Regions from separate parts of the Streptomyces coelicoflavus genome, predicted to be linked through region 2. Evidence: riboswitches for the same ligand, from Rfam matches in the RefSeq annotation. Region 2 holds a riboswitch; the other holds the start of a gene.

What was found. A riboswitch is a leader RNA that binds a small molecule or an ion and turns the genes downstream of it on or off. The one in region 2 is predicted to bind cyclic di-AMP.
Region 1: it holds a riboswitch for cyclic di-AMP, as region 2 does, so the genes downstream of both, OHA99_RS03870 (LysM peptidoglycan-binding domain-containing M23 family metallopeptidase) here and OHA99_RS08820 (M23 family metallopeptidase) in region 2, are expected to answer to the same signal.

Annotation. Positions count from the first base shown of each region.
Region 1 covers NZ_CP108218.1:833,751-849,210, reverse strand. Annotated here, with positions in the region: gene OHA99_RS03920 (polyprenyl synthetase family protein) at 1-18, shown strand, start outside; gene shc (squalene--hopene cyclase) at 140-2,194, shown strand; gene OHA99_RS03910 (1-hydroxy-2-methyl-2-butenyl 4-diphosphate reductase) at 2,194-2,835, shown strand; gene hpnH (adenosyl-hopene transferase HpnH) at 2,842-3,864, shown strand; gene ispG (flavodoxin-dependent (E)-4-hydroxy-3-methylbut-2-enyl-diphosphate synthase) at 3,869-5,023, shown strand; gene dxs (1-deoxy-D-xylulose-5-phosphate synthase) at 5,049-7,001, shown strand; gene OHA99_RS03890 (aspartate aminotransferase family protein) at 7,002-8,387, shown strand; gene OHA99_RS03885 (helix-turn-helix domain-containing protein) at 8,510-9,124, shown strand; gene OHA99_RS03880 (DUF6126 family protein) at 9,121-9,240, shown strand; gene OHA99_RS03875 (tyrosine-protein phosphatase) at 9,270-10,067, opposite strand; cyclic di-AMP (ydaO/yuaA leader) riboswitch at 10,492-10,649, shown strand; gene OHA99_RS03870 (LysM peptidoglycan-binding domain-containing M23 family metallopeptidase) at 10,654-11,601, shown strand; gene OHA99_RS03865 (SGNH/GDSL hydrolase family protein) at 11,863-12,648, shown strand; gene OHA99_RS03860 (carboxymuconolactone decarboxylase family protein) at 12,891-13,304, opposite strand; one part of gene OHA99_RS03855 (IS5 family transposase) at 13,397-13,914, opposite strand; one part of gene OHA99_RS03855 (IS5 family transposase) at 13,914-14,289, opposite strand; gene OHA99_RS03850 (TetR family transcriptional regulator C-terminal domain-containing protein) at 14,322-14,942, opposite strand; gene OHA99_RS03845 (MBL fold metallo-hydrolase) at 15,093-15,460, shown strand, end outside.
Region 2 covers NZ_CP108218.1:2,038,841-2,054,300, forward strand. Annotated here, with positions in the region: gene sepH (septation protein SepH) at 1-1,052, shown strand, start outside; gene OHA99_RS08775 (sulfurtransferase) at 1,140-1,991, opposite strand; gene OHA99_RS08780 (VOC family protein) at 2,243-3,046, shown strand; gene OHA99_RS08785 (PhzF family phenazine biosynthesis protein) at 3,107-3,982, shown strand; gene OHA99_RS08790 (thymidine kinase) at 4,030-4,680, opposite strand; gene OHA99_RS08795 (alkaline phosphatase family protein) at 4,723-5,916, opposite strand; gene OHA99_RS08800 (DUF5998 family protein) at 5,916-6,512, opposite strand; gene OHA99_RS08805 (bifunctional GNAT family N-acetyltransferase/acetate--CoA ligase family protein) at 6,667-9,513, opposite strand; gene OHA99_RS08810 (HPr family phosphocarrier protein) at 9,715-9,996, shown strand; gene OHA99_RS08815 (GntR family transcriptional regulator) at 10,174-10,869, opposite strand; gene OHA99_RS08820 (M23 family metallopeptidase) at 11,001-11,765, opposite strand; cyclic di-AMP (ydaO/yuaA leader) riboswitch at 11,777-11,941, opposite strand; gene OHA99_RS08825 (pitrilysin family protein) at 12,133-13,521, opposite strand; gene OHA99_RS08830 (pitrilysin family protein) at 13,518-14,891, opposite strand; gene OHA99_RS08835 (DNA topoisomerase (ATP-hydrolyzing) subunit A) at 15,228-15,460, shown strand, end outside.

The DNA of each region.
Region 1 (15,460 bases), 1.2 Mb from region 2:
GTCGTACGAAAGAGATGATCATTATCGGTCGAATAGCCCTCGCGTAGTCGCCGGCCGGTGTCGTGGAGACACGAGCACCGGCCGACGGCGGACCCACAGCAGACGCACCACCGTATGCACACTGCACGAAGGGGAAGCCATGACAGCGACGACCGACGGAAGCACCGGGGCCTCCCTGCGGCCCCTGGCAGCCTCGGCCAGCGACACCGCCACCGACACCGACATCACGATCCCCGCCGCGGCGGCCGGGGTACCCGAAGCCGCCGCCCGCGCCACCCGGCGCGCCACCGACTTCCTGCTCTCCAAGCAGGACGCCCAGGGCTGGTGGAAGGGCGACCTCGAGACCAACGTCACGATGGACGCCGAGGACCTGCTCCTGCGTCAGTTCCTCGGCATCCAGGACGAGGAGACCACCCGCGCCGCCGCGCTGTTCATCCGCGGCGAGCAGCGCGAGGACGGCACCTGGGCCACCTTCTACGGCGGCCCCGGCGAACTGTCCACCACCATCGAGGCCTACGTCGCCCTCCGCCTGGCCGGCGACTCGCCCGACGCACCCCACATGACGCGGGCCGCCGAGTGGATCAGGTCCCGCGGCGGCATCGCCTCCGCCCGCGTCTTCACCCGGATCTGGCTGGCCCTGTTCGGCTGGTGGAAGTGGGACGACCTGCCCGAACTCCCGCCGGAGCTCATCTACTTCCCCACCTGGGTCCCGCTCAACGTCTACGACTTCGGCTGCTGGGCCCGGCAGACCATCGTGCCGCTCACCATCGTCTCCGCGAAGCGTCCGGTACGCCCGGCGCCCTTCTCGCTGGACGAACTGCACACCGACCCGGTCCGCCCCAACCCGCCCCGCCCCCTGGCGCCGGCGGCCAGCTGGGACGGCGCCTTCCAGCGCATCGACAAGGCGCTGCACGCCTACCGCAAGGTCGCTCCGCGCCGCCTGCGCCGGGCCGCGATGAACAGCGCCGCCCGCTGGATCATCGAGCGGCAGGAGAACGACGGCTGCTGGGGCGGCATCCAGCCGCCCGCCGTCTACTCGGTCATCGCCCTCTACCTGCTCGGCTACGACCTCGAACACCCCGTGATGCGCGCGGGACTCGAGTCCCTGGACCGTTTCGCCGTGTGGCGCGAGGACGGCGCCCGGATGATCGAGGCCTGCCAGTCCCCGGTCTGGGACACCTGCCTGGCCACCATCGCGCTGGCCGACGCGGGCGTCCCCGAGGACCACCCGCAGCTGGTGAAGGCCTCGGACTGGATGCTCGGCGAACAGATCGTGCGCCCCGGCGACTGGTCGGTGAAACGCCCCGGACTCCCGCCCGGCGGCTGGGCGTTCGAGTTCCACAACGACAACTACCCCGACATCGACGACACCGCCGAGGTCGTCCTCGCCCTGCGCCGGGTCAGGCACCACGACCCGGAGCGGGTGGAGAAGGCCATCGGGCGCGGGGTGCGCTGGAACCTCGGCATGCAGTCGAAGAACGGCGCCTGGGGCGCGTTCGACGTCGACAACACCAGCGCGTTCCCCAACCGGCTGCCGTTCTGCGACTTCGGCGAGGTCATCGACCCGCCGTCCGCCGACGTCACCGCGCACGTCGTCGAGATGCTCGCCGTCGAGGGCCTCGCCCACGACCCGCGCACCCGCCGCGGCATCCAGTGGCTGCTCGACGCCCAGGAGGCGGACGGCTCGTGGTTCGGCCGCTGGGGCGTCAACTACGTCTACGGCACCGGCTCCGTGATCCCCGCGCTCACCGCCGCCGGGATGCCCACCTCACACCCGGCCATCCGCCGCGCGGTGCGCTGGCTGGAGTCCGTCCAGAACGAGGACGGCGGCTGGGGCGAGGACCTGCGCTCCTACCGCTACGTCCGGGAGTGGAGCGGCCGGGGCGCCTCGACCGCCTCGCAGACCGGCTGGGCGCTGATGGCCCTGCTGGCGGCGGGGGAGCGGGACTCCAAGGCCGTGGAGCGCGGCGTCGAATGGCTCGCGGCCACCCAGCGGGAGGACGGCTCCTGGGACGAGCCCTACTTCACGGGCACCGGCTTCCCGTGGGACTTCTCCATCAACTACAACCTCTACCGCCAGGTCTTCCCGCTCACCGCGCTCGGCCGGTACGTCAACGGGGAGCCCTTCGCCAAGAAGTCCCGTACGGCCGAGGCCCTCACCGAGTCCGCTCCGGCCGAGGTGAAGGGCAGCTGATGACTCCGCGGACCGGCCCGTCCCCGCTGCTGATCGCCTGCGCGCTCGGCATCGAGCACCTCGCCCTGCGCACCGGCGACCGCGCCGGCGCGGGCGGGCCGGTCACCGTCCTGCGCACCGGCATGGGCCCCAAGGCGGCCGAACGCTCGGTCACCCGGGTCCTCGCCGACCCGGCGCTCGAGGGCGCCGCCGTGCTCGCCACGGGCTTCTGCGCCGGACTCTCGCCCGGCATGCACCCCGGCGACCTGGTCGTCGCCGAGGAGACCCGGGACCCGCGCTCCACCGTCCCCTGCGTCGCGACCGACCGGCTCGTCAAGGAACTCGCGCGAGCCGTCCCCGGGCGCACCGTCCACACCGGGCCGCTGACCGGCTCGGACCACGTCGTCCGCGGCCCCGAGCGCGCCGACCTGCTCGCGACCGGCGCGATCGCCGTGGACATGGAGTCCGCGGCCACGCTCCTGAGCGCCGTCCGCACGGGCCCGCGCCCGGTTGCGGCCGTCCGGGTGGTCGTGGACGCTCCAGAACACGAACTCGTCCGGATCGGCACCGTGCGCGGTGGAATATCGGCTTTCCGCGTGCTCCGATCCGTTCTTCCCGCGTTTTTCGAATGGCACCGTTCTTTGTTGCTTCCCCGGAGGTGAGCCCAGATGGCCATGCCGCTGCGCCAGTCCATCAAGGTCGCTACATACCTGGCCGAACAGAAGATTCGCCGACGGGACAAGTTCCCGCTCATCGTGGAGCTGGAACCGCTCTTCGCCTGCAACCTGGCGTGCGAGGGATGCGGCAAGATCCAGCACCCCGCCGGTGTGCTCAAGCAGCGCATGCCGGTCGCGCAGGCCGTCGGGGCGGTGCTGGAATCGGGCGCGCCGATGGTCTCCATCGCCGGCGGCGAGCCCCTGATGCACCCGCAGATCGACGAGATCGTGCGGCAGTTGGTGGCCAAGCGGAAGTACGTCTTCCTCTGCACCAACGCCATGCTCATGCGCAAGAAGATGGACAAGTTCAAGCCCTCGCCGTACTTCGCCTTCGCGGTGCACATCGACGGGCTGCGCGAGCGGCACGACGAGTCCGTCGCGAAGGAGGGCGTGTTCGACGAGGCCGTGGAGGCCATCAAGGAGGCCAAGCGGCGCGGCTTCCGGGTGACCACCAACTCGACCTTCTTCAACACCGACACCCCGCAGACCATCGTCGAGGTGCTCAACTACCTCAACGACGACCTCAAGGTCGACGAGATGATGATCTCGCCCGCCTACGCCTACGAGAAGGCGCCCGACCAGGAGCACTTCCTGGGCGTGGAGCAGACCCGCGAGCTGTTCAAGAAGGCCTTCGCGGGCGGCAACCGGGCCCGCTGGCGGCTCAACCACTCCCCGCTGTTCCTCGACTTCCTCGAGGGCAAGGTCGACTTCCCGTGCACCGCCTGGGCGATCCCGAACTACTCCCTCTTCGGCTGGCAGCGCCCCTGCTACCTGATGAGCGACGGCTACGTCCCGACGTACCGGGAGCTGATCGAGGACACCGACTGGGACAAGTACGGCCGCGGCAAGGACCCGCGCTGCGACAACTGCATGGCGCACTGCGGCTACGAGCCCACCGCCGTCCTGGCCACCATGGGCTCGCTCAAGGAGTCCCTGCGCGCCATGCGCGAGACCGTCTCCTCGAACCGGGAGTGAGGTCATGACCGCCATCCCCTTGGGACTCCCCGAGGTACCGGTCCGGCCGATCGCCGAGCGGCGCGTGTCGCGGCGCATCCAGGTCGGGCCGGTGGCGGTCGGGGGCGGGGCCCCGGTGTCGGTGCAGTCGATGACGACCACCCGTACGTCCGACATCGGGGCGACGCTCCAGCAGATCGCCGAGCTGACGGCGTCGGGCTGTCAGATCGTCCGGGTGGCCTGCCCCACCCAGGACGACGCCGACGCGCTGCCCGTCATCGCCAGGAAGTCGCAGATCCCGGTGATCGCGGACATCCACTTCCAGCCCAAGTACGTCTTCGCCGCGATCGAGGCCGGCTGCGCGGCGGTACGCGTGAACCCGGGCAACATCAAGAAGTTCGACGACCAGGTCAGGGAGATCGCGAAGGCGGCCCGCGACCACGGCACCCCGATCCGCATCGGGGTCAACGCGGGTTCCCTGGACCGGCGGCTGCTCCAGAAGTACGGCAGGGCGACGCCCGAGGCCCTCGCCGAGTCCGCCCTGTGGGAGGCGTCGCTCTTCGAGGAGCACGACTTCCGCGACATCAAGATCTCGGTCAAGCACAACGACCCGGTCGTCATGGTCGAGGCCTACCGTCAGCTCGCCGCCCAGTGCGACTACCCGCTGCACCTGGGCGTGACGGAGGCCGGCCCGGCGTTCCAGGGCACGATCAAGTCGGCCGTCGCCTTCGGCGCGCTGCTCTCGCAGGGCATCGGCGACACCATCCGGGTGTCGCTCAGCGCGCCACCGGTCGAGGAGATCAAGGTCGGCATCCAGATCCTCCAGTCGCTGGGGCTGAGGGAACGCCGGCTGGAGATCGTCTCCTGCCCGTCGTGCGGCCGTGCCCAGGTCGACGTGTACAAGCTGGCGGAGGAGGTCACCGCCGGTCTGGAGGGCATGGAGGTGCCGCTGCGCGTCGCCGTCATGGGCTGCGTCGTCAACGGTCCCGGCGAGGCCCGCGAGGCGGACCTCGGTGTCGCCTCCGGCAACGGCAAGGGGCAGATCTTCGTCAAGGGCGAGGTCGTCAAGACCGTCCCCGAGTCGAAGATCGTGGAGACCCTCATCGAGGAGGCGATGAGGATCGCGGAGCAGATGGAGAAGGACGGCGCCTCGGGGGCGCCGGCCGTCACCGTGAGCTGAAACGCGGACCGAAGGGGGCCCGAGCGTGACGATTCTGGAGGACATCCGGGGACCACGCGACCTGAAGGCGCTGACCGGGGCGGAACTCGGTGAACTGTCCGACGAGATACGTGACTTCCTGGTGCACGCGGTCGCCCGCACCGGCGGTCACCTCGGACCCAACCTCGGCGTGGTGGAACTCACCGTCGCCCTGCACCGGGTCTTCGAGTCACCGGACGACCGAATCCTGTGGGACACCGGCCACCAGAGCTATGTGCACAAACTCCTGACCGGACGTCAGGACTTCTCCAAGCTGCGGAGCAAGGGCGGCCTGTCCGGCTATCCCTCGCGCGAGGAGTCCGAGCACGACGTCATCGAGAACAGCCACGCCTCCACCGTCCTCGGCTGGGCCGACGGCCTCGCCAAGGCCCGCCAGGTGCGGGGGGAGCGCGGCCACGTCGTCGCCGTCATCGGTGACGGCGCGCTCACCGGCGGCATGGCCTGGGAGGCGCTGAACAACATCGCGGCGGCCAGGGACCGGCCGCTGATCATCGTCGTCAACGACAACGAACGCTCGTACGCCCCGACCATCGGCGGCCTCGCCAACCACCTCGCGACCCTGCGCACCACCGACGGCTACGAGCGTGCCCTGGCCTGGGGCAAGGACGTGCTCCAGCGCACGCCCGTGGTGGGGCACACCGTCTACGAGGCCCTGCACGGCGCCAAGAAGGGCTTCAAGGACGCCTTCGCCCCGCAGGGCCTCTTCGAGGACCTCGGGCTGAAGTACCTCGGCCCGATCGACGGGCACGACATCCGCGCAGTCGAGTCGGCGCTGCGCCGCGCCAAACGCTTCCACGGCCCGGTGCTCGTGCACTGCCTCACCGAGAAGGGCCGCGGCTACGAACCCGCCCTGCGCGACGAGGAGGACCACTTCCACACCGTCGGCGTGATGGACCCCCTCACCTGCGAGCCGCTGAGCCCGGCGGGCGGCCCGTCCTGGACCTCGGTGTTCGGTCAGGAGATCGTCCGGATCGGCGAGGAACGCGAGGACGTGGTGGCGGTCACCGCGGCCATGCTCCACCCGGTCGGCCTCGCCCCCTTCGCCGAACGGTTCCCGGACCGCGTCTGGGACGTCGGCATCGCCGAGCAGCACGCCGTCGTGTCCGCCGCGGGCCTCGCCACCGGCGGACTGCACCCGGTCGTCGCCGTCTACGCCACCTTCCTCAACCGCGCCTTCGACCAGCTCCTGATGGACGTGGCCCTGCACCGCTGTGGGGTCACCTTCGTCCTGGACCGGGCCGGCGTCACCGGCGTCGACGGGGCCTCGCACAACGGCATGTGGGACATGTCCGTCCTCCAGGTCGTCCCCGGGCTGCGCATCGCCGCCCCGCGCGACGCCGACCAGCTGCGCGCCCAGCTGCGCGAGGCGGTCGCCGTGGACGACGCGCCGACGCTGCTGCGCTTCCCGAAGGAGTCCGTCGGCCCCGCCGTACCCGCCGTCGACCGGATCGGCGGCCTGGACGTCCTGCACGCCGCGGACCGGCCCGAGGTGCTGCTCGTGGCGGTGGGCGTGATGGCACCCGTCTGCCTCGGGGCAGCCGAACTCCTCGAGGCCCGCGGCATCGGCTGCACCGTCGTCGACCCGCGCTGGGTCAAGCCCGTCGACCCGGCGCTCGCACCCCTCGCGGCGGGGCACCGGCTGGTGGCCGTCGTCGAGGACAACAGCCGCGCCGCCGGGGTCGGCTCCGCGGTGGCCCTGGCGCTCGGCGACGCCGAGGTCGACGTCCCCGTACGCCGCTTCGGCATCCCCGAGCAGTTCCTCGCCCACGCCAAGCGCGCCGAGGTGCTCGCGGACATCGGCCTCACCCCGGTCGACGTCGCCGGGCGGATCGCCGCGAGCCTGGCCCTCGCCGGACAGGTGGAGGAGGGGGCCGGGGGATCCGCAGTGGAACAGTCCGGCGACGGACGGATCGTCATGCCAGCGCAAGGAGAGAACTGAATGACCAAGGAGTTCGACCTCACCGCGCTCTTGGCCGAGCGCGGGGCCGAGCGGTACGAGCTGCACGCCAAGCACCTCAACCACCAGCAGCCGCGCATGCTGCGCACCATCGGCTTCGACAAGGTCTACGAGCGGGCCGAGGGCGCGCACTTCTGGGACGCGGACGGCAACGACTACCTGGACATGCTCGCCGGGTTCGCGGTGATGGGCCTGGGCCGCCACCACCCGGTCGTCCGCAAGGCGCTGCACGACGTCCTCGACGCCTCGCTCGCCGACCTGACCCGCTTCGACTGCCCGCCGCTGCCCGGCCTGCTGGCGGAGAAGCTGCTCTCCTACAGTCCCCACCTGGACCGTGTCTTCTTCGGCAACAGCGGCACCGAGGCCGTCGAGACCGCCCTGAAGTTCGCCCGCTACGCCACCGGAAGACGGCGGATCCTGTACTGCTCACACGCCTTCCACGGGCTGACCACCGGCTCCCTCTCCGTCAACGGCGAGGACTCGTTCCGCAAGGGCTTCGCGCCGCTGCTGCCCGACACCGCCGTCCCGCTCGGCGACCTCGACGCCCTGGCCCGCGAGCTGAACAAGGGCGACGTGGCCGCGCTGATCGTGGAGCCGGTCCAGGGCAAGGGCGTGCACGAGGCCCCGCCCGGCTACCTGCGCGCCGCACAGGAGCTGCTGCACCGGCACAAGGCGCTGCTGATCGCCGACGAGGTGCAGACGGGCCTCGGCCGTACCGGCAAGTTCTACGCCTACCAGCACGACGACGGCGTCGAACCCGACCTGGTCTGCGTCGCCAAGGCGCTGTCCGGCGGGTACGTGCCGGTGGGGGCCACCCTGGGCAAGGACTGGATCTTCCAGAAGGTGTACTCCTCGATGGACCGCGTGCAGGTCCACTCGGCGAGCTTCGGGTCCAACGCGCAGGCCATGGCGGCGGGGCTCGCCGTGCTGTCGGTGATGGAGAACGAGGAGATCGTCGCGAACGCCGCCGCGGTGGGGGAGCGGCTGAAGTCCCGGCTGGCCGAGCTGGTGGACCGCTACGAGCTGCTCGCCGACGTCCGGGGCCGCGGACTGATGATCGGCATCGAGTTCGGCCGGCCCGGTTCCCTGAAGCTGCGCAGCCGCTGGACGATGCTTCAGGCGGCGCGGAAGGGGCTGTTCGCGCAGATGGTGGTCGTGCCGCTGTTGCAGCGCCACCGCATCCTGACCCAGGTGTCCGGCGACCACCTGGAGGTGATCAAGCTGATCCCGCCGCTGATCATCGACACCGACGACGCCGACCGGTTCGTCGACGCCTTCACGGAGGTGATGGAGGACGCGCACCATGGGGGCGGCCTCATGTGGGACTTCGGGAAGACCCTGGTCAAGCAGGCGGTGGCCAACCGCTGAGCGAGCCCGTGGGGGCCTTCGCCGCTGAGGCCCGTGAGCGTGTTTGCCTCTGAGGTCCCGAGGGCGTTTGCCTCTGAGGCAAGGAATTTGCCTGGCGGGCAAGTTTCGGGCTGAATGGAGCCATGAGCTCCTCCGAGACCGGCCCCGCCGAGGGGACGGTCGCCGCCGTCGCGCCCCAGCTGCGCGAGCTGCGGCGGCGGGCCGCCCTCACCCTCGAGGCCGCGTCCCGCGCCGCGGGGCTGTCGCCCGCCCACCTCTCCCGTCTGGAGACCGGGCAGCGCCAGCCCTCACTGCCGATGCTGCTCGCGCTCGCCCGTGTCTACGGTACGACCGTCGCCGAGCTGCTGGGCGAGACGGCCGCCGACCGGGACGCCGTCGTGCGCGGCGCCGACATGGAACCCACCGCCGCGGGCGGCTGGACGTACTGGCAGGCGGGCGCGCCGGGCCGCGGCATGCAGGCCCTGCGCGTCCAGGTGCCGTACGGCTCCCAGGGCGACGTGGTGCGGGTGCACCCCGGCGAGGAGTGGCTGCACGTCCTCAGGGGCCGGTTGCGACTGCGTCTCGGGGACACCGAGCACCGGCTCACCGCGGGGGACAGTGCCCACTTCGACTCGATGACCCCGCACCGGATCGCGGCCCAGGACCCCGACGGGGTCGAGCTGCTCTTCGTCCACACCCTGCTGCAGAGCCCGACGGCCGCGCTGTGCCTCGGCCCGACCCCTGGAGAGACGCCATGAGTGCCATCGAGGACAAGTTCCCGCGCGCCCTGTGGGTGCGGCTGGTCATCTACATCGCCCTGGGGCACGTCTTCGGCGGCTTCCTCTACCTGCTGTTCGAGGTGGGCGCCAAGTAGCGCCGTCCGGCCGTCCGCGAGCGGGTGGCTCAGTCCAGCATCCGCTCGCGCAGCCGCTCCCGGGTCTGCGGAGTGAGCCGGAGACCCTTCTCCAGGTAGGCGTCGACGCCGCCCCACGTCTCCTCGACGGTCTCGAAGGCCGCCGCCAGGTACTCGGCGCGCGCGTCGAACAGGGGGCTGAGCAGCTCCATGACCTCGGGTGAGTACGCCGAGGCCGCGGAGCCGCTGCGGTGCACCTTGTAGCGGCGGTGCGCGGCGTTCGACTTCAGGTAGTCCTCGACGAGGGCCTCGCGCTCGACGCCCAGGGCGAGCAGGGTGACGGCGATCGACAGGCCCGCGCGGTCCTTCCCGGCCGCGCAGTGCATCAGCGCGGGGACGCTGTCCTCGGCGAGCGCGTGCAGGATCCGGGAGTGCTCCGCCGTGCGCTCCGTCATGATGAGGCGGTAGGAGTTGATCATCCGGTCGGCGCCCTTGCCGTCCGCCAGGATGCCCCGCAGCTGGTCGAGGTCTCCGTCACGGACCATCTTCCAGAACTCGGCGCCGTCGGCCGGGTCGCTCAGCGGCAGGTTCACATTGCGCACGCCCGGCAGCTCGACGTCCGGGCCGTCGAGCTTCTGGTCGGCCGCGTTGCGGAAGTCGAAGATCGTGTGCAGGCCCAGCGAGGTCAGGAACGCGGCGTCCTCGCCGGTGGCGTGCGCGAGGTGGCCGCTGCGGAACAGCACCCCCTGCCGCACCCGCCGGCCGTCCACGGTCGGCAGTCCGCCCACGTCCCGGAAGTTGCGCACACCGGTCAGCTCGGGTTCGGTCGACGGGACCTGCTGCGTCACGGGGGCTCCTCCCACTCCGCCCCGCCGTCGCTGCTCGCCGGCGGGCACCACTCGACGATACGGCATGACCGGCCGGCGAAAGCCGCTTCAAGAGGGCCATTGTGGGCCGGTAAAGGCATTCTGTCCGAATTGGCGCTTTGGTAATAACTGGCCCTGAAATGGCGGAGGGTGGATAAGGGGCGCGTGAGCAGCGTCATATCCGTGACCGAGCGTTGTCCGTCATGTTCACGTAATGCGGCTGGTTCTCAAGGGTATTCAGGGAAAGCAGTGGGTCGGAAATCGACGCAGGGTCACCGGTTTTTTCATAAAGGATCAATCGAAACGCCTGTCGCCGGAACCTCGCGCTTGTCCCTGTGCGTCCTGGTCCCTTACGTTCACCACCGATCCGGACGGACGCCTAATCCTGCCGCCGACCGGAGCCCGCACTCATCCACCACCCGTACACGGCAGGAGCGGGGGACCCACAGGTAAAACTGCCTGTTCCGGTTCCCGGAACGGCTTGGGGTAAAGCCGCGTTTCGGCGCGGCCGGGCATCTCCAGCCCGCACCCGACAGCTCACCTCGCAGGCGCCGGAGAGGAATTCGCCATGCCCGCGAAGGGTAAGCACCGCCGTACCAGGGCCATGCGCCTGACCCGCACCATCGCCGTCGCCGGAACCGGTGGCGCCGCGCTCGCGCTCCCGCTGCTGGGTGCCGCCTCCGCCAACGCCGCCCCCGCGCACTCCGTTTCCGAGCAGGCCGTGCAGTCCATTCCGACGTCGGCCAAGAAGTCCGCCGCGAGCAGCTCCGACAAGAACGCGGACTCCCGGACGTACACCGTGAAGAGCGGTGACTACCTTTCGAAGATCGCCGACGAGCAGCACGTCGACGGCGGCTGGAAGAAGCTCTACGCGGACAACCGCGAGGCCGTCGGTTCCGACCCGTCGCTGATCCACCCCGGTCTCGAGCTCGCGATCGGCGGCCAGGCCGCCAAGTCGTCGGCGCCGTCCGCCGCGCAGTCGCAGAAGCCGGCCGAGAAGCCCGCCGCCGACAAGTCGACGGACGCCGAGAAGGCCTCCTCGGACGACTCCGGCTCCTCGGAGTCCTCGGAGGCCACGGACACCGGCGCCCAGTCCGCGGGCACCACCAGCGGTTACACCTCCCCCGTCGCGGGCGGCACCGTCGGTACCCCGTACCACCAGTCGGGCAGCATGTGGTCCAGCGGCTACCACACCGGCACCGACTTCGTCGTCCCGACCGGCACCTCGCTGAAGGCCGTCGGCGCGGGCACCGTCGTCTCGGCGGGCTGGGGCGGCGCGTACGGCAACCAGGTCGTCATCCAGCTCGCCGACGGCCACTACGCCCAGTACGCCCACCTCTCCTCGCTCTCCGTCTCCGCCGGTCAGTCGGTGACGGCGGGTCAGCAGGTCGGCCTCTCGGGTGCCACCGGCAACGTGACCGGCCCGCACCTGCACTTCGAGATCCGCACCACGCCGGACTACGGCTCGGACATCGACCCGATCGCGTTCCTGCGCTCGCACGGCGTCTCCGTCTGACGTCCGGCTCCGCGCAGCCACCGTGCCCCGAAGGCCGGACCCCGATCCCCGGGTCCGGCCTTCGGCGTACCCGGGCCTCGGTGTACCCGGTCTTCGGTGTACGACGCCTTCGGAGTACCGCGCCGTATTCCGGAATTGACGAACACTTTAGGCGTGGCCTTTCTCACCGACCGTCAACCCCTTCCTACGGTCGCGTAGGTCACATTCCAAGGTGAATCATGGGCCGACGTGGCAGACGATTCGAAGAGTGACAGCAGAGCAGTGATCGGGTCGTACGTGGCGGTGGGGGACAGCTTCACCGAGGGCGTCGGCGACCGCGGCCCGGACGGGGATTTCGTCGGCTGGGCCGACCGACTGGCCGTACTGCTCGCGGACCGGCGCCCCGAGGGCGACTTCACGTACACGAACCTCGCCGTGCGCGGCAGGCTCCTCGACCAGATCGTGGCGGAACAGGTCCCGCGGGCCGTCGCCCTCGCACCGGACCTGGTCTCGTTCGCGGCGGGCGGCAACGACATCATCCGGCCCGGCACCGACCCCGACGAGGTCGCCGAGCGGTTCGAGCTGGCGGTGGCCGCGCTGACCGCCGCGGCCGGCACCGTCCTGGTGACCACCGGCTTCGACACCCGTGGGGTGCCCGTCCTCAAGCATCTGCGCGGCAAGATCGCCACGTACAACGGGCACGTCCGGGCCGTCGCCGACCGGTACGGCTGCCCGGTGCTCGATCTGTGGTCGCTGCGGAGCGTCCAGGACCGCAGGGCGTGGGACGCCGACCGGCTGCACCTGTCGCCGGAGGGCCACACGCGTGTGGCCCTCCGCGCCGGACAGGCCCTGCGCCTGCCGGTCCCGGCAGACCCGGACCAGCCCTGGCCGCCCCTTCCGGCCCGCGGCACGCTGGACGTGCGGCGCGACGACGTGCACTGGGCGCGCGAGTACCTGGTCCCGTGGATCGGACGCCGACTGCGCGGCGAGTCGTCGGGCGACCACGTCACGGCCAAGGGAACGCTGTCGCCGGACGACATCAAGACGCGGATCGCCGCGGTGGCCTGAGGGCCGGAGGAGGGGAGCGGGCGGCCGGTGCCCGCGCGGCGTCCCCTAGGGCGTGTATCAGAAGTGGATCTTGTGCCACCGCGTAGTCGGTGCCCCCTCCTCGTCATATGACGCTGCTCAGGCATCGGCCTCGGTCTCTCGACGGTCCCGGTCGCGGCCGCGACGGCCGTGCGGTCGGAGGCAAGGACCGGTTATGTACTGCCGTTATCCAGCGGACGCGGCGGACGTCGGCGCTTCAGTTCTCAGTTCTCCTGAGGCGAGTCCGCTTCGTCGTGTTCGGAGAAGACCTCGCGTGCGACGGCGTAGCTTTCGAACGCGCGAGCCACACCCGCGTAGACGGCCATCTGGATGAAGGCTTCGACGATCTCCTCTTTGGTCACGCCGTTGTGCAGAGCGATACGCAACTGACCCCGGAGCGGCTCGAGGATGCCCAGGCTCGCTGTGATGGTGACCGAGATGAGGGCGCGGGTGCGGAGGTCGAGGTGCTCGCTGCGAGTCCATGCGTCATTGAAGGCGTGTTCGGTCGCGATCCGTGTGAAGTCGTAGGCGTTGGCGGGTTCCGCCGGCCTTGGATCGACATACGGCGCCAGGCTGAAACCAAGGATCTTCTCGGCGTTGTTCAGAGCGCGCGTGTAGTCAGCGTTGTGTTCCGTCATGCCGCCATTCTGCGCGCGGCAGACCCAAGGCTGTTGGACCGTCACGACGCTCGAATGTCCAGCCTGCGCTAAGCATGTATCGAATGTGCTGGTCACAGCCACTCATTGATGGCCGCGACGAGGACGATCGCCTCGTAGCGGACGGCGAGTTTCTCGTACCTGGTGGCGACCGCGCGGTGACGCTTGAGGCGATTGATCCCGCACTCGACCGCATGCCGCTCCCGATAGTCGATCTTGTCGGACTTCGGAGGCCGGCCACCGTGGGAGCCGCGCTTCTTGCGGTTGCGGAGCTGGTCGGCCCTGTCCGGGATCGTGCAGCGGATCCCGCGTCGCCGCAGGTAGGCGAGGTTCTTGCGAGAGGCATACGCCTTGTCCGCCCGCACGCGATCGGGCCGGGTGCGGGGCCGGCCCGGCCCAATGCGGGGCACGCAGATGGCCTTCAGGACGGGCTCGAACCGCGGGGAGTCTCCGCGCTGCCCGGCCGTGATCACGATCGACATGGGCTTCTGGCCCTGCTCGACAGCCAAGTGCAGCTTGGTGGTCAGGCCGCCGCGCGAGCGTCCGAGTCCGTGGTCGTCCGGCTCGACGGCGATGCCGCCGGGCGGCTCCTTCTGCAGGTCCCCCTTTTCCTTGCCCCGGCTGCGTGCTGGTGGGCCCGGCAGACGGTGGAGTCGACGTTGATGTCCCAGGTGATCAGGTTCTTCGCGTCGGCCTGGGCCAGCAGTTCGGTGAAGACGCGCTTCCAGGTGCCGTCCCTCTGCCAGCGGCGGAACAGGTCGTACACCCGGCCCCAAGGACCGTATCGCTCCGGGACATCCCGCCACGGCGTCCCGGTCCGGGTTCGCCACCGTATGCCGTCGATCAGTTGCCGCCGAGTCCATATCGGCGGCCGACCCGGCTTCGTGCCCTTGGGCAGCAGCGGCTCCAGCCGGGCCCACTGTGCTTCCGTCAGATCAGATCTCCACGTGCCACGAAGCAAGATCATTTCACGTCCAAGATCCACTTTCGACACACGCCCTAGCGTCGCGTGGCCGTCAAGGCCGCTCGCTCCAGGCCCAGTTCCCGGGCCAGCGCCTCGTCCACCCACTGCTGCGCCCGGGCCCGCGACACCGTGCCCGCGTACGACGTGAGCTGCACCGCCAGGCCGTCCAGGAGCGCCGTCAGGCGCAGCGCGGCGGCGTCCGGCTCGGGGCAGCAGAACTCACCGGCGGCCGCACCCTCTTCGATGACCTCGGCGATCGCCGTCTTCCACTGGCGGTCCAGCTCGCGCGTGACCTCCCGCAGCGCGGGTTCCCGCGGGGCCGCCGCCCAGCCCTCGATCCACAGCCGCCAGCCCTTGGCCTGACCGGTCGGCGCGTACCAGCGCACGGCCGCCCGCAGCCGGCGCAGCGCCGACGTACGACGGGCGAGCAGCCCGCGCAGATGGGCGAGATCGGCCTCGGCGGCGTGGGTGAACGCGGCGGCGACGAGCCGCTCCTTCGTGGAGAAGTGGTAGAGCACCAGGGCGTTGCTGACACCGAGCGCGGCGGCCACGTCGGCGATCCGCACCGCCGCCACGCCCCGCGCCGATATCTGCTCCACCGCCGCGCGCAACAGCTCCTCGCGCCGCTCGGCCACGCTCAACCGGACTCTCCCCACACACGTCACCCTATACAGGCCCCCGGACGCGCTGTGAGGCGCTCCCGGTCCGGCGCGGACCCGGGAACACGGATGTGACGTCCGTCGTTCGAGGTGACGTAGCACGTGACGACGACAATGAGAGCCTGATCCACTCCACCTGGAGGTACCGTGGCCGCTTTCCGTTTCCCGAGTCCCGGGTTCAGCGTGCCGCGGCCCGCGGCCTTCGGCGCGGACCCGGGCGGCGAGCGCATGGCGCGCATCCGCAGATCGCCCCACTTCCGCGACGGGGTCTTCCAGAACCCCGGTGGCACCGCCCGGACCCGTCCCTCGGGCTCGGCCACCGAATTCGCCAAGATCTACTTCAACAAGGAGGCGCGGGCCCGGCGGGCCCCCGAGGGCACGGTGCCGGTGCACGCCACCACCCTCGCCGACCTCGCCCGGCCGCCCGCCACCGGGCTCCGGCTGACCTGGATGGGCCACTCCAGCGTGCTCGCCGAGATCGACGGGCAGCGCGTGCTCTTCGACCCCGTGTGGGG
Region 2 (15,460 bases):
AACTGCGTGTCGTGGCCGTCTCGAATGACGGCACACGGCTGGTGCTGAAGGCTGCGGACAGCACGGAGTACACGCTTCCGATCGATGAGCGGCTCCGGGCCGCCGTGCGCGGCGACCGTCCCCGCCTCGGCCAGATCGAGATCGAGGTGGAGAGCCATCTCCGCCCCCGCGACATCCAGGCACGTATACGAGCCGGCGCGACCGCCGAAGAGGTCGCCCAGATGGCCGGCATCCCCGTCGACCGCGTACGGCGCTTCGAGGGCCCCGTGCTCGCCGAGCGTGCCTTCATGGCCGAGCGGGCCCGCAAGACCCCCGTCCGCCGCCCCGGCGAGAACTCCGGACCGCCCCTCGGCGAGGCCGTCCAGGAGCGACTGCTGCTGCGCGGCGCGGACAAGGACACCGTCCAGTGGGACTCCTGGCGTCGGGACGACGGCACCTGGGAGGTCCTGCTGGTCTACCTGGTCGCGGGCGAACCGCACTCGGCGAGCTGGACGTACGACCCGCCCCGGCGGCTCGTCCAGGCCGTCGACGCGGAGGCGCGCGCGCTGATCGGCGAGTCCGACGACCTCGCCGCGCCCGAGCCCAGCTTCCCGTTCGTGCCGCGCATCGCCCGGCTGCCCCGCGACCGGCCGCTGGACCGCACCCTCGACCGGGAGCAGCGGGAGCGGCCGAGCCTGCCACCGCCGCCGTCCGAGCCGGCCGACGACACCGCGGCCACCGCCTCGGCCGAACGCGAACGCGACTCGCTCACCAGCCTGCTGGAGGCCGTACCGAGCTTCCGGGGCGACCTGGTGGTGCCCGAGCGTGCTCCGGAACCGGTGGAGGAGCCCGTCGAGGAGCCCGAGGTGGAGGAGCCGCCCGCGCCCGCGGCATCGGCCGGTTCCGCCTACGCGGACGTGCTCATGCCGCGCTCGGTGGCCAGCCACCGCGACCGCCTCACCGGTTCCACCGACCGCCAGGCCGAGGCCGACGGGGTCCGGCCGGGCCGCCGTGCGGCGGTGCCGAGCTGGGACGAGATCGTGTTCGGTACCCGGCGCAAGAAGCAGGAGTAGCCGGCTCCGACCGAGCAACCGAAGGGGCCGCACCGGCGGGTGCGGCCCCGACCTCCGTCCCGCTCCCTCCTGCGGGAGCCCTGCGTCCTACTGGGGGTCCGGCCCCACCGCGACCGGCCGGTCCGGGTCCGACGACCACTCGGACCACGACCCCACGTACAGCGCCGCCGGAATGCCCGCCACCGCCAGCGCGAGGACCTCGTGGGCGCCCGACACCCCCGAGCCGCAGTACACGCCGACCGCGCCGTCCTCCGCGGCCCCCAGGCCCTTGAAGCGCGCCCGGAGTTCCCCGGCCGGCAGGAAGCGCCCGTCGGCGGCCACGTTGGCGGTCGTGGGCGCGGACACGGCGCCGGGGATGTGACCGCCGACCCGGTCGATCGGCTCGACCTCGCCCCGGTAGCGCTCCCCCGCGCGGGCGTCGAACAGCACCCCGGACCGGGCCAGAGCGGCGGCTCCGTCCGCGTCCAGCAGGTCCGCCGCGCCCGGCGCCGGCGCGAAGTCGCCCTCCGCGGGCGTCGGGACGTCCGTCGACAGCGATCCCTCCCAGGCCGTCAACCCGCCGTCGAGGACTCGCACGTTCGGGTGACCCGCCCACCGCAGCAGCCACCAGGCACGGGCCGCCGCCCACCCCTGTCCGCCGTCGTAGGCGACGACCGGCCGCCCCGACGACACGCCCGCCCGGCGCATCGCCGCGCCGAACTCCGCCACGTCGGGCAGCGGGTGACGGCCGCTCGCGCCGGGCGCGGAGGCGAGTTCCCGGTCCAGGTCGACGTAGACGGCACCCGGCAGGTGCCCGGCCCCGTACGCGGCCCGGCCGTCGAACGGCGGGGCCCCGGCCGCCTTCGCCGTGCTCAGCTGCCAGCGGACGTCGAGGAGGACGGGCGGGTGGGCGCCCGCCAGTTCGCCGGCCAGTTCGGATGCGGTGATGATGGCGTTCATGGCCCCATCCTGACGTACCGAGTGGCCGAGGCGTCGATGTCGGGCTACTCTGCCCGCCGGACAGTACCGATCACGAGGCGTACGGGTTCGGGCACATGCTGTACTGCCCGGGCAGGGCGGGCTGCCCCGAGAGCGCGAGCAGGCCCGAAGCGCCGCACCGGATCCGGTGCCGGCTTCGGCGCGAAGGCCGCGAAAGCCCGTCGGAGCGGAAGCGGACGCACGGCCCGCGGAGGGCCGAGAAGAGGGTGACGATGACCGACGCACGGGGATCGGACAGCCGGATCGGCGAGACGAACGCCCGGCGCGCGCCCGGCACGCCCTGCTGGGTGAGCCTGATGGTGCACGGACCGGCCGCCACCCACGACTTCTACGGAGCCCTGTTCGGCTGGGAGTTCCGGCCGGGACCCCAGCAACTGGGCCCGTACGCGCGGGCCCTGCTCGACGGGCGGGAGGTGGCCGGTATCGGACAGCTGCCCCCGGACCGGCAACTGCCCACCGCCTGGACGCCCTACTTCGCCTCCGACGACGTCAACCGGACGGCCGAAACGGTGCGCCTGTGCGGCGGCACGGTCGGCGTCGGTCCCCTGGACGCGGGCGAGGCGGGCCGCCTGGCCATCGGTTCCGACCCGACGGGCGCCGTCTTCGGCATCTGGCAGGCGGCCGCGCACCTGGGCACGGCCGTCGCCGGGGTCCCCGGCACCCCGGCGTGGAACGAGTTGCTGACGTACGAGACGAGGGGCGTCGCCAAGTTCTACGAGACGGTCTTCGGCTTCGAACCGGCCCCGGACGCCGCCCCCGGACGCGACCACGTCACCCTGCTCCTCGACGGCCGCCCCGTCGCCGCCCTCCAAGGCGTCGGCGACGCCCTGCCGCGCGACCGGGGCCCGCACTGGATGACGTACTTCGAGGTGGCCGACGCGGACGCCTCCGTGGAGCTGCTGACCGGCCTGGGCGGGCACGTCCTCACGCCGGCCCGGGACACGGCCCACGGGCGGGTGGCGACGGTGGCCGATCCGGAGGGGGCTCGGTTCGCGCTGTTGCAGCGTCCGCGCTGAGCCGGTGGGGGCGTCCGGTGGCACCGGAATACGCCTGACCCACCCCGTGTTGCCGCGATCATGACGACGAATGCCGCGGGACCCCAGGTACTGCGCTACACCGCCTTCTCCAGCACCCCCGACGGCGGAAACCCCGCCGGTGTCGTGCTGGACGCCTCCGGTATGGACGACGCGGAGATGCTGGCCGTCGCCGCCGGGCTCGGGTACTCGGAGTCCGCGTTCCTGACCGCACCCCCGGAGGACCTGGGCGGCGAGGAGGGGCGGGCGTACAGCATCCGCTACTTCAGCCCCAAGGCCGAGGTGCCGTTCTGCGGGCACGCCACGGTCGCGGCGGCCGTCGCGCTCGCCGAGCGGATCGGCCCCGGGGAGCTGGTGTTCGCGACCCGCGCCGGTACCGTGCCGGTGACGGTGTCCGAGGAGGGCGGGGCGGTCAGGGCCACGCTCACCAGCGTCGCCCCGCACGTCGAGGAGGTCACCGACGCCGACCTCGGGGAGGCGCTCGCCGCGCTCGACTGGCCGGCCGCCGATCTCGACCCGGCCTTTCCGCCCCGGATCGCCTTCGCCGGCGCACGTCACCTCGTACTCGCGGCGGCGACCCGCGCCCGCCTCGCGGAGCTGGCGTACGACTTCGCCCGCCTCGAGGCCCTGATGCACCGACTGGACCTCACCACGGTGCAGTTGGTGTGGCGGGAGTCGGACACCGTCTTCCACGTCCGTGACCCGTTCCCCGTCGGCGGCGTCGTCGAGGACCCGGCGACCGGCGCCGCGGCCGCCGCGTTCGGTGCGTACGCCCGTGACCTGGGCCTCGTCCCCGCGGACGCCGTCCTCACCCTGCATCAGGGCGAGGACCTGGGCCGGCCCGGCGAGCTCACGGTCACGCTGCGCGCGGACGACGACCGCGTCCGGGTCGGCGGCTCGGGGACCCGCATCGGCTGAACGGCCAGTCCCTGCCACTCCCCGCCGAGCGCGCCCGGTGAGACGCGTCAGCCCGAGGAGACGGGCAGCACGTCCGGCGACAGTGCCGCCGCGCGGGCCGTCGCGGCGGTCGTACGGCGTCGGTGGTGGCGTCGGCACAGCACCTCGTAGCCGATCTCGTCCGGGGACTGGGCGACGTCCCCGACGACCACCTGGGCGCCCTCGACGACCATGACGCCGCCGACGGTGCGGGCGTTGTGCGTGGCGCGGGCGCCGCACCAGCACAGGGCCTCGACCTGGAGCACCTCGACCCGGTCGGCCAGCTCCACCAGGCGCTGGGAGCCGGGGAAGAGCTTGGAGCGGAAGTCGGTGGTGATGCCGAAGGCGTACACGTCGACGTCGAGGTCGTCGACCACGCGCGCGAGCTGGTCGATCTGGTCCGGGGCGAGGAACTGCGCCTCGTCCGCGATGACGTAGTCCACCCGGCCGCCCTGGGAAAGGTGGTCGACGACGTGGGCGTAGAGGTCCTGGCCGTCCCCGACCTCCACCGCGTCGGTGACCAGGCCGAGGCGGGAGGAGAGCTTGCCCTCGCCCGCGCGGTCGTCACGGGTGAAGATCATGCCGGCCAGTCCGCGCGCCGAGCGGTTGTGCTCGATCTGGAGAGCCAGTGTCGACTTCCCGCAGTCCATCGTTCCGGAGAAGAACACCAGCTCGGGCATGAGGGGTTGGGCACCTTTCGGCAGGGACGGGGACGTGAGCGGTCAGGAGCGTACTTCGAGCAGCGGGACGAGCTGCTCGGCGGGGGTCATGGAGCCGTGGTTGCCGACCATCGCCGATTCCTTGGGCTCGCGCTCGGAGGCGATGAGCAGGACGTCGTCGCGGGCCGCGGCGACCACGTCGCCGATACGGTCGTACACCCGGTCGTCGATGCGGGGGCCGAACCAGCCCGCCGCGATCGCCTCGTCCCGGGAGGCCACCCAGAACTGCTCGCCGAGCACCTCGCGCCAGCAGAACAGCACGTCGTTGTGCGCGCCGGGGACGGCGTAGACGTGGCGGGCGCGGCCCTCGCCGCCGAGGAGGGCGACGCCCGCCTTCAGCTCCCAGTCCTCGTCGAAGTCGATGCGGTGCTCCTCGTCGAAGGGCACGTCGACCATGCCGTGGTCGGCGGTGACGTACAGGGCGCTGCGCGGCGGGAGCTGCTCGGCGAGGCGCTGGACGAGCCGGTCGACGTGGCCGAGCTGGCCGCGCCAGGTGTCGGAGTCGACGCCGAAGCGGTGGCCGGCGCCGTCGACCTCGGCGTAGTACGTGTACACGAGGGCGCGGTCGGCGCGGGCCAGCTGCTCGGCGGCGCAGTCCATCCGGTCCTCGCCGGACAGGCGTCCGTGGAACTCGCCGCCGCTGAGCGCGACCTTGGTCAGCGGGGTGTTGGCGAAGGTGGGCGAGGAGACCTGCGCGGCGTGCACGCCCGCCTCGGCGGCGAGGCCGAAGACGGTGGGATACGGCTGCCAGGGTCCCGGCGCGGTCCACGGCTGCCAGCGCAGCTGGTTCATCAGCGCGCCGGTGTCGGGATTGCGCACGGTGTAGCCGGGCAGGCCGTGGGCGCCCGGCGGCAGACCGGTGCCGACGGAGGCCAGGGAGGTCGCCGTGGTCGCCGGATAGCCGGCCGTGATCGGGCGTCCGGTGCCGCCGCGCGAGCTGTCCAGCAGCGAGCTGAGGAAGGGCGCGTCGTCCGGGTGGGCTCGCAACTGCTCCCAGCCGAGGCCGTCGATGAGGAAGACGCAGTTGCGGTCGGCGGGGGTCAGTTCGGTGATCCCCGCGGTCATGCCGGGGACGCCGAGGCCGGCGGCCAGGGTGGGCAGCAGGTCGGCGAGCGAGCCCGTGCCGTACTGGGGTACGGGCGCGGAGTCGACGGGGAGCGGTTCCGGGTGGGTGTCCCAGGCGGTGTGCTGCGCCATCAGCGCGTGGGGTCCGCGGTCGCCTCGGACAGAGCCTGGGCGAAGGCGAGCGCCTGGCGCACCGTCTCGGGGCCGTCGCCGGCCTCGCTGACGCGCAGGCTGAGGTCGTCGGCCGTGGAGCTGCCCGTGTAGCCGTGGTCCGCCTCGCAGTTGGGGTCGCCACAGGCGGCGGGCTCCAGGTCGAGTCGGGAGACGGCGCCCCAGCCGATGGTCAGCACGATCTCGCGGGGCAGCGTGCCCGGCTTGTACTGCTCGGGGTTGGCGACGACGCGGCTGACGACGATGGACGAGATCCGGCCGAGCTTGACGGACTCCGTGGACGTCGTGGCGTACGGCGTCGGGGAGGTGTCGTCGGCAGCCTGCTCGTCGGTGTGGCTGACGATGAAGCGGTTGCCGGTGAGGACCAGCACGGTCACGTGCCGGCGCACCTCGTTCTGGTCGAACGTCGTCTCCTGGTGGACCAGGTACGACCGCACGGGCTCGCCGCCCACGGCGGCCTCCACCGCCTCGGCCACGAGGGCCGGGTAGTAGCCGCTGCGCTCGATCGCCGCTCGCAGCCCCTGGGTCGTCGTACTGGTCTTGGCCATGCCGTCCATCCTACGGGGACCCACTGACTGCGAGGGACGGTCCTGCGGGTACCCGCCCGGGACGGTGCACGGGACGTGCTCGGCCCTCGCCGGGGCGTGCCCGTGCCGCATGCCCGGGCCGCGTGCCCGTGCCGTGCCCGCAACGTCGGCGGGCCGCGGCGGGTCAGTACGCCGGCAGGGTCCGCGGGCCCAGGTCGTCGCGGGCGGGCGGGGGTGCGAGGCGGACGGAGGCACCGAGGACGCTCAGGCCGTGCGGGGCGACCACGACCGGTTCCAGGGTGACCGCGACGACCTCCGGATGGTCGTCGACCAGCCGCGAGACCCGCAGCAGCAGCTCCTCCAGGGCGGCGGCGTCGACGGGGGCCGAGCCGCGCCAGCCGAAGAGGAGCGGCGCCGTGCGAATCGAACGGATGAGCGAGGTGGCGTCCCGGTCGGTGACCGGGATCAGCCGGTGCGCCATGTCGCCGAGCAGCTGCGTGGCGGCGCCGGCGAGGCCGAAGGAGAGCACCGCGCCCGCCGCCGGGTCGATGACCGCGCGTACGACCGTGTCGACACCGCGCGGGGCCATGCCCTGCACCACCGGGCGCAGCTCCGCGGGCTTCCCGAACAGCTCGGTCAACTCGGCGTAGGCCCGCCGCAGTTGCTCCTCGTCCGCGAGGTCGAGCCGGACACCACCCAGGTCGGCGCGGTGACGCAGGTGGGGCGCGGTGGCCTTCAGGGCCACGGGGTAGCCGAGGGCCCGTGCGGCGGCCACGGCGTCGTCGGGGGTGGGGGCGGGCAGGGCGCGGTGGACGCGGACGCCGTACCTGCCGAGCAGCTCGCAGGTCTCCCGGGTGCCGAGGGTGAGCCCCTGCCCGCGCGCGAGGTATCCCGCTATCTGCTCGGCGGCGCCCTTCTCGTCGATGTCCTCGTACTCGGGCACCTTGCCGGGGTCGGCGGCGTCGCGCCGCCACTGGGCGTAGGCGACGGCCTCGCCGAGGGCGCGGACGGCACGCTCGGCGGCGGGGTAGGCGGGGATCAGGCGGGCCCCTTCCGGAACCCGCACGGCGGGCGGCTGCTCGACCGGGGCGGCGGGCACGGTCTCCTCGGCGGGACCCGGGCCCCCCTGGGAGGCGCCGGTGCCCGGGCCGGCCTGGGGGGCGGTGCTCGCCGCCGCCGACAGGGCTTGGGCCAGGCCGCCCAGCTCCACGTGGACCACGAGGACCGGCTTGGTGGGGACCGCGGCCGCCGCCGAGCGCAGGGCCTCCGCCAGCGCGGCGTCCCCGGCGGCCCCCTCCCCCACCGTCGGAATGGCGGTGACGACGACCGCGTCGCACGTGTCGTCGGCCAGGGCGCGGGACAGGGCCGCGTGGAAGTCGTCGGCCGAGGCGGCCGTCGTCAGGTCCAGCGGGGGCTGCGGGCGCAGCCCCTCGGACAGGCACGCGTCGTAGGTGAGCAGCCCCAGGGACTCCGAGTTGCCCAGGATGGCCACCCTCGGTCCGGCGGGCAGCGGCTGGCGGGCGAGCAGCAGTCCGGCGTCGACCAGGTCGGTGATCGTGTCGACCCGGATCACGCCGGCCTGCCGCAGCAGCGCGGAGACCGTCGCGTGCGGCAGCCGGGTCGCCCGTACGGCGTGCCCCTGGGGTGCCACGCCGCCGTGCCGGGCGCCCTGCACCACGACCAGGGGCTTGGCGGCCGCGGTCCGCCGGGCCAGCCGGGTGAACTTGCGCGGGTTGCCGATGGACTCCAGGTACATCAGCGCGACGTCGGTCTCCGGGTCGTCGTACCAGTACTGGAGGACGTCGTTGCCGGAGACGTCGGCGCGGTTGCCGGAGGAGACGAAGGTGGACACGCCGGTGACGCCGGTGACCCCGCCGCCGCGCCGGTGCAGCCGGGAGAGCAGGGCGATGCCGATGGCACCGGACTGGGCGAACAGGCCGATCCGGCCGGGGCGCGGCATCTCGGGGGCGAGGGAGGCGTTGAGCCGCACCTCCGGGGAGGTGTTGATGATCCCGAAGGCGTTGGGCCCGATGATCCGCATGCCGTACGAGCGCGCCTGCCGCACGAGGGCGCGCTGGCGTTCACGTCCCTCGGGGCCGCTGTCGGCGTACCCGGCGGTGATCACCACGAGTCCCTGGACGCCGTGCTCGCCGCACTCGGCGACGACGTCCGGGACGTGCGCGGCGGGCACGGTGACGACGGCCAGGTCGACGGGCCCGTCGATGTCGCGCACGGAGCGGCACGCCGGGACCCCGTCGATCTCCTTGCGCTCCTCGGGGAAGGCGCTGTTCACGGCGTACAGGCGGCCCGTGTAGCCCGCGTCCCGGATGTTGCCGAGGATGCTGCGGCCCACGCCGCCGGGTGTGCGGCCGGTGCCGACGACCGCGACCGAGCCGGGCTGGAGCAGCCGCTGGACGGAGCGGGCCTCCGCGCGGTGCTCGCGCGCGTACTGCACGGCGAGCGAGCGGTCGGTGGGTTCGAGACCGAACTCCAGGCGGACCACACCGTCCTCGAAGCTCCGCTTCTGGGTGTAACCGGCGTCCCTGAAGACTTTGATCATCTTGGTGTTGGCGGGCAGCACCTCGGCGGCGAAGCGGCGGATGCCCCGCTCGCGGGCGACGGCGGCGATGTGCTCGAGGAGCGCGGAGGCGACGCCGCGCCCCTGGTGGGCGTCCTGGACGAGGAAGGCGACCTCGGCCTCGTCGGCCGGGGAGGTGGCGGGTGCTCCGCCGGCGCCGATCCGGTCGTAGCGTACGGTGGCGATGAACTCGCCGCCGATGGTGGCCGCGAGTCCCACCCGGTCCACAAAGTCGTGGTGCGTGAAGCGGTGGACGTCCTTGGCGGACAGGCGAGGGTACGGCGCGAAGAAGCGGTAGTACTTCGACTCGTCGGAGACCTGCTCGTAGAAGCTGACCAGGCGCTCGGCGTCATCAACGGTGATGGGGCGGACGCGCGCGGTGCCGCCGTCGCGCAGCACCACGTCGGCTTCCCAGTGGGCGGGGTACTCGTGCCGGTCCGACGAGGTCTGCATGGGCCCCAGACTACGGCTCGCGTACGACAACGGCGCGGGGCAGTCTGTGGAGGACGGGAGCTCGGACCGAGGCCGCGGTCCGACTGCCACGCGGGACGGCGCACACGGCCGTCCCGGCTCGCTTCACGATGTGGGAAACTGGTCTAGACAACCTGGTCTAGACAACTTCAACCCCTCTGAACACCTGAAGGGCAGCATCACATGGCTGAGCGCCGCGTCAACGTCGGCTGGGCCGAGGGTCTCCACGCCCGCCCCGCCTCCATCTTCGTCCGAGCCGCCACGGCCACAGGCGTCCCGGTGACGATCGCCAAGGCCGACGGGTCCCCCGTCAACGCGGCCTCCATGCTGGCCGTCCTCGGCCTCGGCGCCCAGGGCGGCGAGGAGATCGTCCTCGCCTCCGACGCCGAGGGCGCGGAGGCCGCCCTGGACCGGCTGGCGAAGCTGGTCGCCGAGGGGCTCGAGGAGCTTCCCGAGACCGTCTGATCCCGACGGACAGCACCACCGAAAGGCCCGCCGGCACCACCGGGCGGGCCTTTCTCCTTTTCTCTTCCGGGCGTTCCCTTCCGGGCACCCTGTTTCAGACGCTCTCTTCCAGACACCCTCTTTCGGGCGGCGGAAAAGGCGGTCCGGAATTCCCCGTCCTTTTGTACGGCACGCGTGTTACTTCGGCAGCCCCGCCGTGTTTACGGAATGTTGCGCATTCCTCACACGCTCCGTCCGCCCGCCGCCGGAGGCGAATCGCAGCCGGTACGCCGACGCCGACCGTTCGGCGTGCAGCGTCATGAGCGCCCGCGCGCGGTCACCGTCGCCCCGGGCCACCGCGTCGACGATCGCGCCGTGCTCCGCCCAGTGCTCCACCGGCCCGGCCGGGGCCTCCTGGACGTACATCCAGGCGATCTTGTGGCGCAGCTGGGTCAGCAGCGCCGCCAGGGAGGGGCTGCCGGCCGCCCGGGCGAGGGTCTCGTGGAACCAGCCGCCCAGCGGGCGCAGGTCCTCACCGGCCCCCTGTCCGGCCCGCTCCCGCCCCAGCCTGACCAGGCCGCGCAACACCCTGAGGTGGGCCTCGGTGCGCCGCCGGGCGGCCCGGGAGGCACCGAGCGGTTCCAGGAGTGTGCGGGTCTCCAGCAGGTCGGCGGCCTCCCGCTCGGTCGGTTCCGCGACGCACGCGCCCGCGTGCCGCCGGGTCACCACGAAACCCTCCGCCTCCAGCGTGCGCAGGGCCTCGCGGACGGGGACGCGCGAGACGCCGTAACGGCGGGCGAGGATTTCCTCGGTGAGCCGGCTCCCGCGACCGTGGACGCCGGCGACGATGTCGTCCCGGATCGCCGTACACACAGAATGCGCCGGAATACACATGACCGACCTCCGCCTTGATCCCTGAAACGTCGACGATGGACGCGTTTTCAGCGACTCTAGGCCAATCAAGCGAATGGGGAATGCGAAAAGCCCCGAATCACGGAGTCGGGGCTTTTCGGATGCGGCGGCCGTCAGATGTTCACGCCGTGGGAGCGGAGGTAGGCGACGGGGTCCATGTCCGAGCCGTACTCGGGGCTCGTACGGGCCTCGAAGTGCAGGTGCGGTCCGGTGACGTTGCCGGTGGCACCCGAGACGCCGATCTGCTGGCCGGGCTCGACCGACTGGCCGACCGAGACACCGATCGACGACAGGTGCCCGTACTGCGTGTACGTGCCGTCGTGCATCCGGATCACCACCTGGTTGCCGTACGCCCCGCCCCAGCCGGCCTCGACGACGGTGCCGACGCCGACGGAGTGCACGGACGTGCCGCTGGAGGCGTGGAAGTCGATGCCGGTGTGGCTGCCGGAGGACCACAGGGAGCTGCCGGCCTGGTACGCGGTGGAGACGTAGGAGGCGGTGATCGGCGCGACGAAGGTGTTGAGGCGCTCGCGCTCCGCCTCCCGCGCGGCGCGCTCCTTGGCCTCGCGCGCCTCCTTGGCCGCCTCGGCCGCCCGCTCGCGGGCCGCTTCCCGGGCCGCCTCGCGGGCGGCGGCGTCCACGGCCGCCTGCTGCTGGGCGACGGCCTGGGCGTCGATCTCGTCGGCTATGGCGTCGCCGATGGTGACGACCGGGGTGATCCCGCTCTGCTCCACCTCGGCCTCGGCGGCGAGCGCCGGAGCCGCGAGGGTGCCGACGACGCCGGTGGTGGCGAGGGCCGCGACTCCCGCCGCGCGGGCGGTGGTGCGGTGCACCCGGCCGGTACGGCGGTGCTTCCCGGTGGCGCGCGTGAACGCCATGTAGGGCTTGTCCTTTCCTTCCCTCTCGCCTACCGGGTTAGCTGACGGGTTCGGAGGTGGAAGGTCTCCTACGGACCCCCTCGCGGTGCGCGCGGGCGTCCGATTCACCCCAGGGACTGCGATGGGTCCCCGGCTCCCCTGGCTCGCGCCGTACGGGGACTCGGCGATGACTGTCCGGTGCCGCGGATGCGGCGCACTGCCTGACGAACAGCCCGGAAGACGCTAAACGCGGCTGCGTTCAATCCTCAAACGCAACAGGCTTTTTGTAGCGCACGCCACAGGGCAGACGGGCAACCACTGCCCCAATCCGGACATACGGCGGCCCTGGTGACGCTCCGGTCACCAGGGCCGCCGCGCGCGCGTGCCGCTACTCGGCGGCCACCACGGTGACTTCACCGATGCCGAGGGCCTCGACGGGCGCCTTGATCTGCGCCGCGTCGCCGACGAGGACCGTCACGAGGCGGTCCACCGGGAAGGCGTTCACGACCGCGGCCGTGGCCTCCACGGTGCCCGTGGCGGCCAGTTGACGGTAGAGCGTCGCCTGGAAGTCGTCGGACAGGTGCTGCTCGACCTGGTCGGCCAGCGTGCTCGCCACGGCCGCCGCCGTCTCGTACTTCAACGGTGCCACGCCCACCAGGTTCTGCACGGCCACGTCGCGCTCGGCGTCGGTGAGCCCCTCGGCGGCGAGCTTGCGCAGCACCGTCCACAGGTCGTCGAGCGCGGGACCGGTGTTGGGCGTGTCGACGGAGCCGCTGATGGCGAGCATCGCGGCGCCCGTGCCGTCCGGCGCGGAGCGCAGGACCTGGCCGAACGCCCGGACGCCGTAGGTGTAGCCCTTCTCCTCGCGCAGGACGCGGTCCAGGCGCGAGGTGAGGGTGCCGCCGAGGCAGTAGGTGCCGAGCACCTGCGCGGGCCACACGCGGTCGTGCCGGTCGGCGCCGGTGCGGCCGATCAGCAACTGCGTCTGGACGGCGCCGGGACGGTCGACGATGACGACCCGGCCCCGGTCGTCGGCGGTCACCGGGGGCACGGGGCGCGGCTCGGCGGTCGAACCGGTCCACGCGCCGAGGGTGTCGCCGAGCAGCGCGTCGAGGTCGACGCCGGTGAGGTCGCCGACGACCACGGCGGTGGCCGTGGCGGGGCGTACGTGCCGCTCGTAGAAGGCGCGTACGGCCGCCGCGTCGACGGCCGCGACCGTCTCCTCGGTGCCCTGGCGCGGGCGGGACATGCGCGCGTCGGCCGGGAACAGCTCCTTGGAGAGCTCCTTGGCGGCGCGGCGGGCGGGGTTGGCCAGCTCGTGCGGGATCTCGTCGAGCCGGTTGCGCACCAGCCGTTCGACCTCGCCGTCGGCGAAGGCGGGTGCCCTGAGGGCGTCGGCGAGCAGGCCGAGGGCCTTGGCGAGGCGCGAGGCGGGCACCTCCAGGCTCAGCCGGACACCGGGGTGGTCGGCGTGCGCGTCCAGGGTGGCGCCGCAGCGCTCCAGCTCGGCGGCGAAGTCCTCGGCGGAGTGCTTGTCGGTGCCCTCGGAGAAGGCGCGCGCCATGATGGTGGCGACGCCGTCGAGACCGGCCGGTTCGGCGTCCAGGGGCGCGTCGAGGAGCACCTCGACGGCGACGACCTGCTGGCCGGGGCGGTGGCAGCGCAGCACGGTGAGGCCGTTGGCGAGGCTGCCGCGCCCGGGGGCGGGGAACGCCCAGGGCTTGGGCTCGCCGGCCTGCGGCTGCGCGTGGAAGTCCATGGTGGCGAGCTCGGTCACTTGGCCGCCTCCTCGTTCTCGTCGGTGGCGCCGGCGCCGGTCGTCCCGGCGTCGGTCTCGTCGGCGGGTGCGGTGGGCTCGTAGACGAGCACCGCGCGGTTGTCGGGGCGCAGGCGGGCCTTGGCGACCTCCTGGACCTCCTCCGCGGTCACCTCGAGCACCCGCCGCACGGCGGTGAGGGCGAGCTGCGGGTCGCCGAACAGCACGGCGTACCGGCACAGTTCGTCGGCGCGGCCGGCGACCGTGCCCAGGCGGTCCAGCCACTCGCGCTCCAGCTGGGCCTGGGCGCGCTCCATCTCCTCGGCCGTGGGGCCCTCCTCGGCGAAGCGGGCCAGCTCCTCGTCGACGGCGGTCTCGATGACCGGCACCTCGACGTCACCGGACGTCTTCACGTCCAGCCACCCCAGCGAGGGCGCCCCCGCGAGCCGCAGCAGGCCGAACCCGGCGGCGACGGCCGTACGGTCGCGGCGCACCAGCCGGTTGTAGAGGCGGGACGACTCGCCGCCGCCGAGCACGGTCAGGGCCAGGTCGGCCGCGTCGCACGCGCGCGTGCCGTCCTCCGGCAGGCGGTACGCCGCCATCAGCGCACGCGCGGGGACCTCCTCCTCGACGACCTCGCGCACCTGCCCGCCCATGACGTCGGGCAGCGAGCCGTCCCGGGGCGGCTGCTTGCCGTCGTGCGAGGCGATGGAGCCGAAGTACTTCTCGACCCAGGCGAGCGTCTGCTCGGGGTCGATGTCTCCGACGACCGACAGCACCGCGTTGTTCGGCGCGTAGTAGGTCCGGAAGAACGCGCGCGCGTCCTCCAGGGTCGCCGCGTCCAGGTCGGCCATCGAGCCGATCGGGGTGTGGTGGTAGGGGTGGCCCTCCGGGTAGGCGAGAGCGGTCAGCTTCTCGAAGGCCGTGCCGTAGGGGACGTTGTCGTAGCGCTGGCGGCGTTCGTTCTTGACGACGTCCCGCTGGTTCTCCATGGACTCCTCGTCCAGGGCGGCCAGCAGGGAGCCCATGCGGTCGGCCTCCAGCCAGAGGGCGAGCTCCAGCTGGTGGGCGGGCATGGTCTCGAAGTAGTTGGTCCGCTCGAAGCTGGTGGTGCCGTTGAGCGAGCCGCCGGCGCCCTGCACCAGCTCGAAGTGGCCGTTGCCCTTGACCTGGGCGGAGCCCTGGAACATGAGGTGCTCGAAAAGGTGAGCCAGGCCGGTGCGTCCCTTGACCTCGTGGCGCGAGCCGACGTCGTACCAGAGGCACACCGCCGCGACCGGGGTCAGGTGGTCCTCGGAGAGCACCACGCGCAGGCCGTTGGCCAGGCGGTGCTCGGTCGCTGTCAGGCCGCCGGAGTCTGCCTGGGCTGTGGCCGTGTGACCCATGGGCATGTACGTCCCTTCGATCGCGAGATGTCTGGTGGGATCACTGGGTGAACCACCGGGTGGAATCAGTGGGCGGAACTGCGGAATTCCGCCGATCCTGCCACTGTATGCAAGCGTGCGGGCCACCGGCTCAGTTCCCGGGTCTCGTACGCCGAGAGCGAGAACGCGGTTGACGGGCCGCCGGGGACGGCTGCGCGGACGGTGCCGCGGGACGAGGGCGTACCCTGCGGGCAGCGCCGGGCCGGCAGCCCGTGACGGGTCCTGGTCGGTCGCTGTCAGTGCCGCAGTCCACAATGGACGGCGTCAGATCACCGTTCACGCTTCAGCAAGGAGCCGGCAGCGATGGCCCGCCGTAGTACGAAGACCCCGCCGCCCGACGACGCGTACGAGGAGAAGATCCTCGACATCGACGTCGTCGACGAGATGCAGGGCTCCTTCCTCGAGTACGCGTACTCGGTCATCTACTCCCGTGCGCTGCCGGACGCCCGCGACGGCCTCAAGCCGGTGCACCGGCGCATCGTCTACCAGATGAACGAGATGGGCCTGCGGCCCGAGCGCGGTTACGTGAAGTGCGC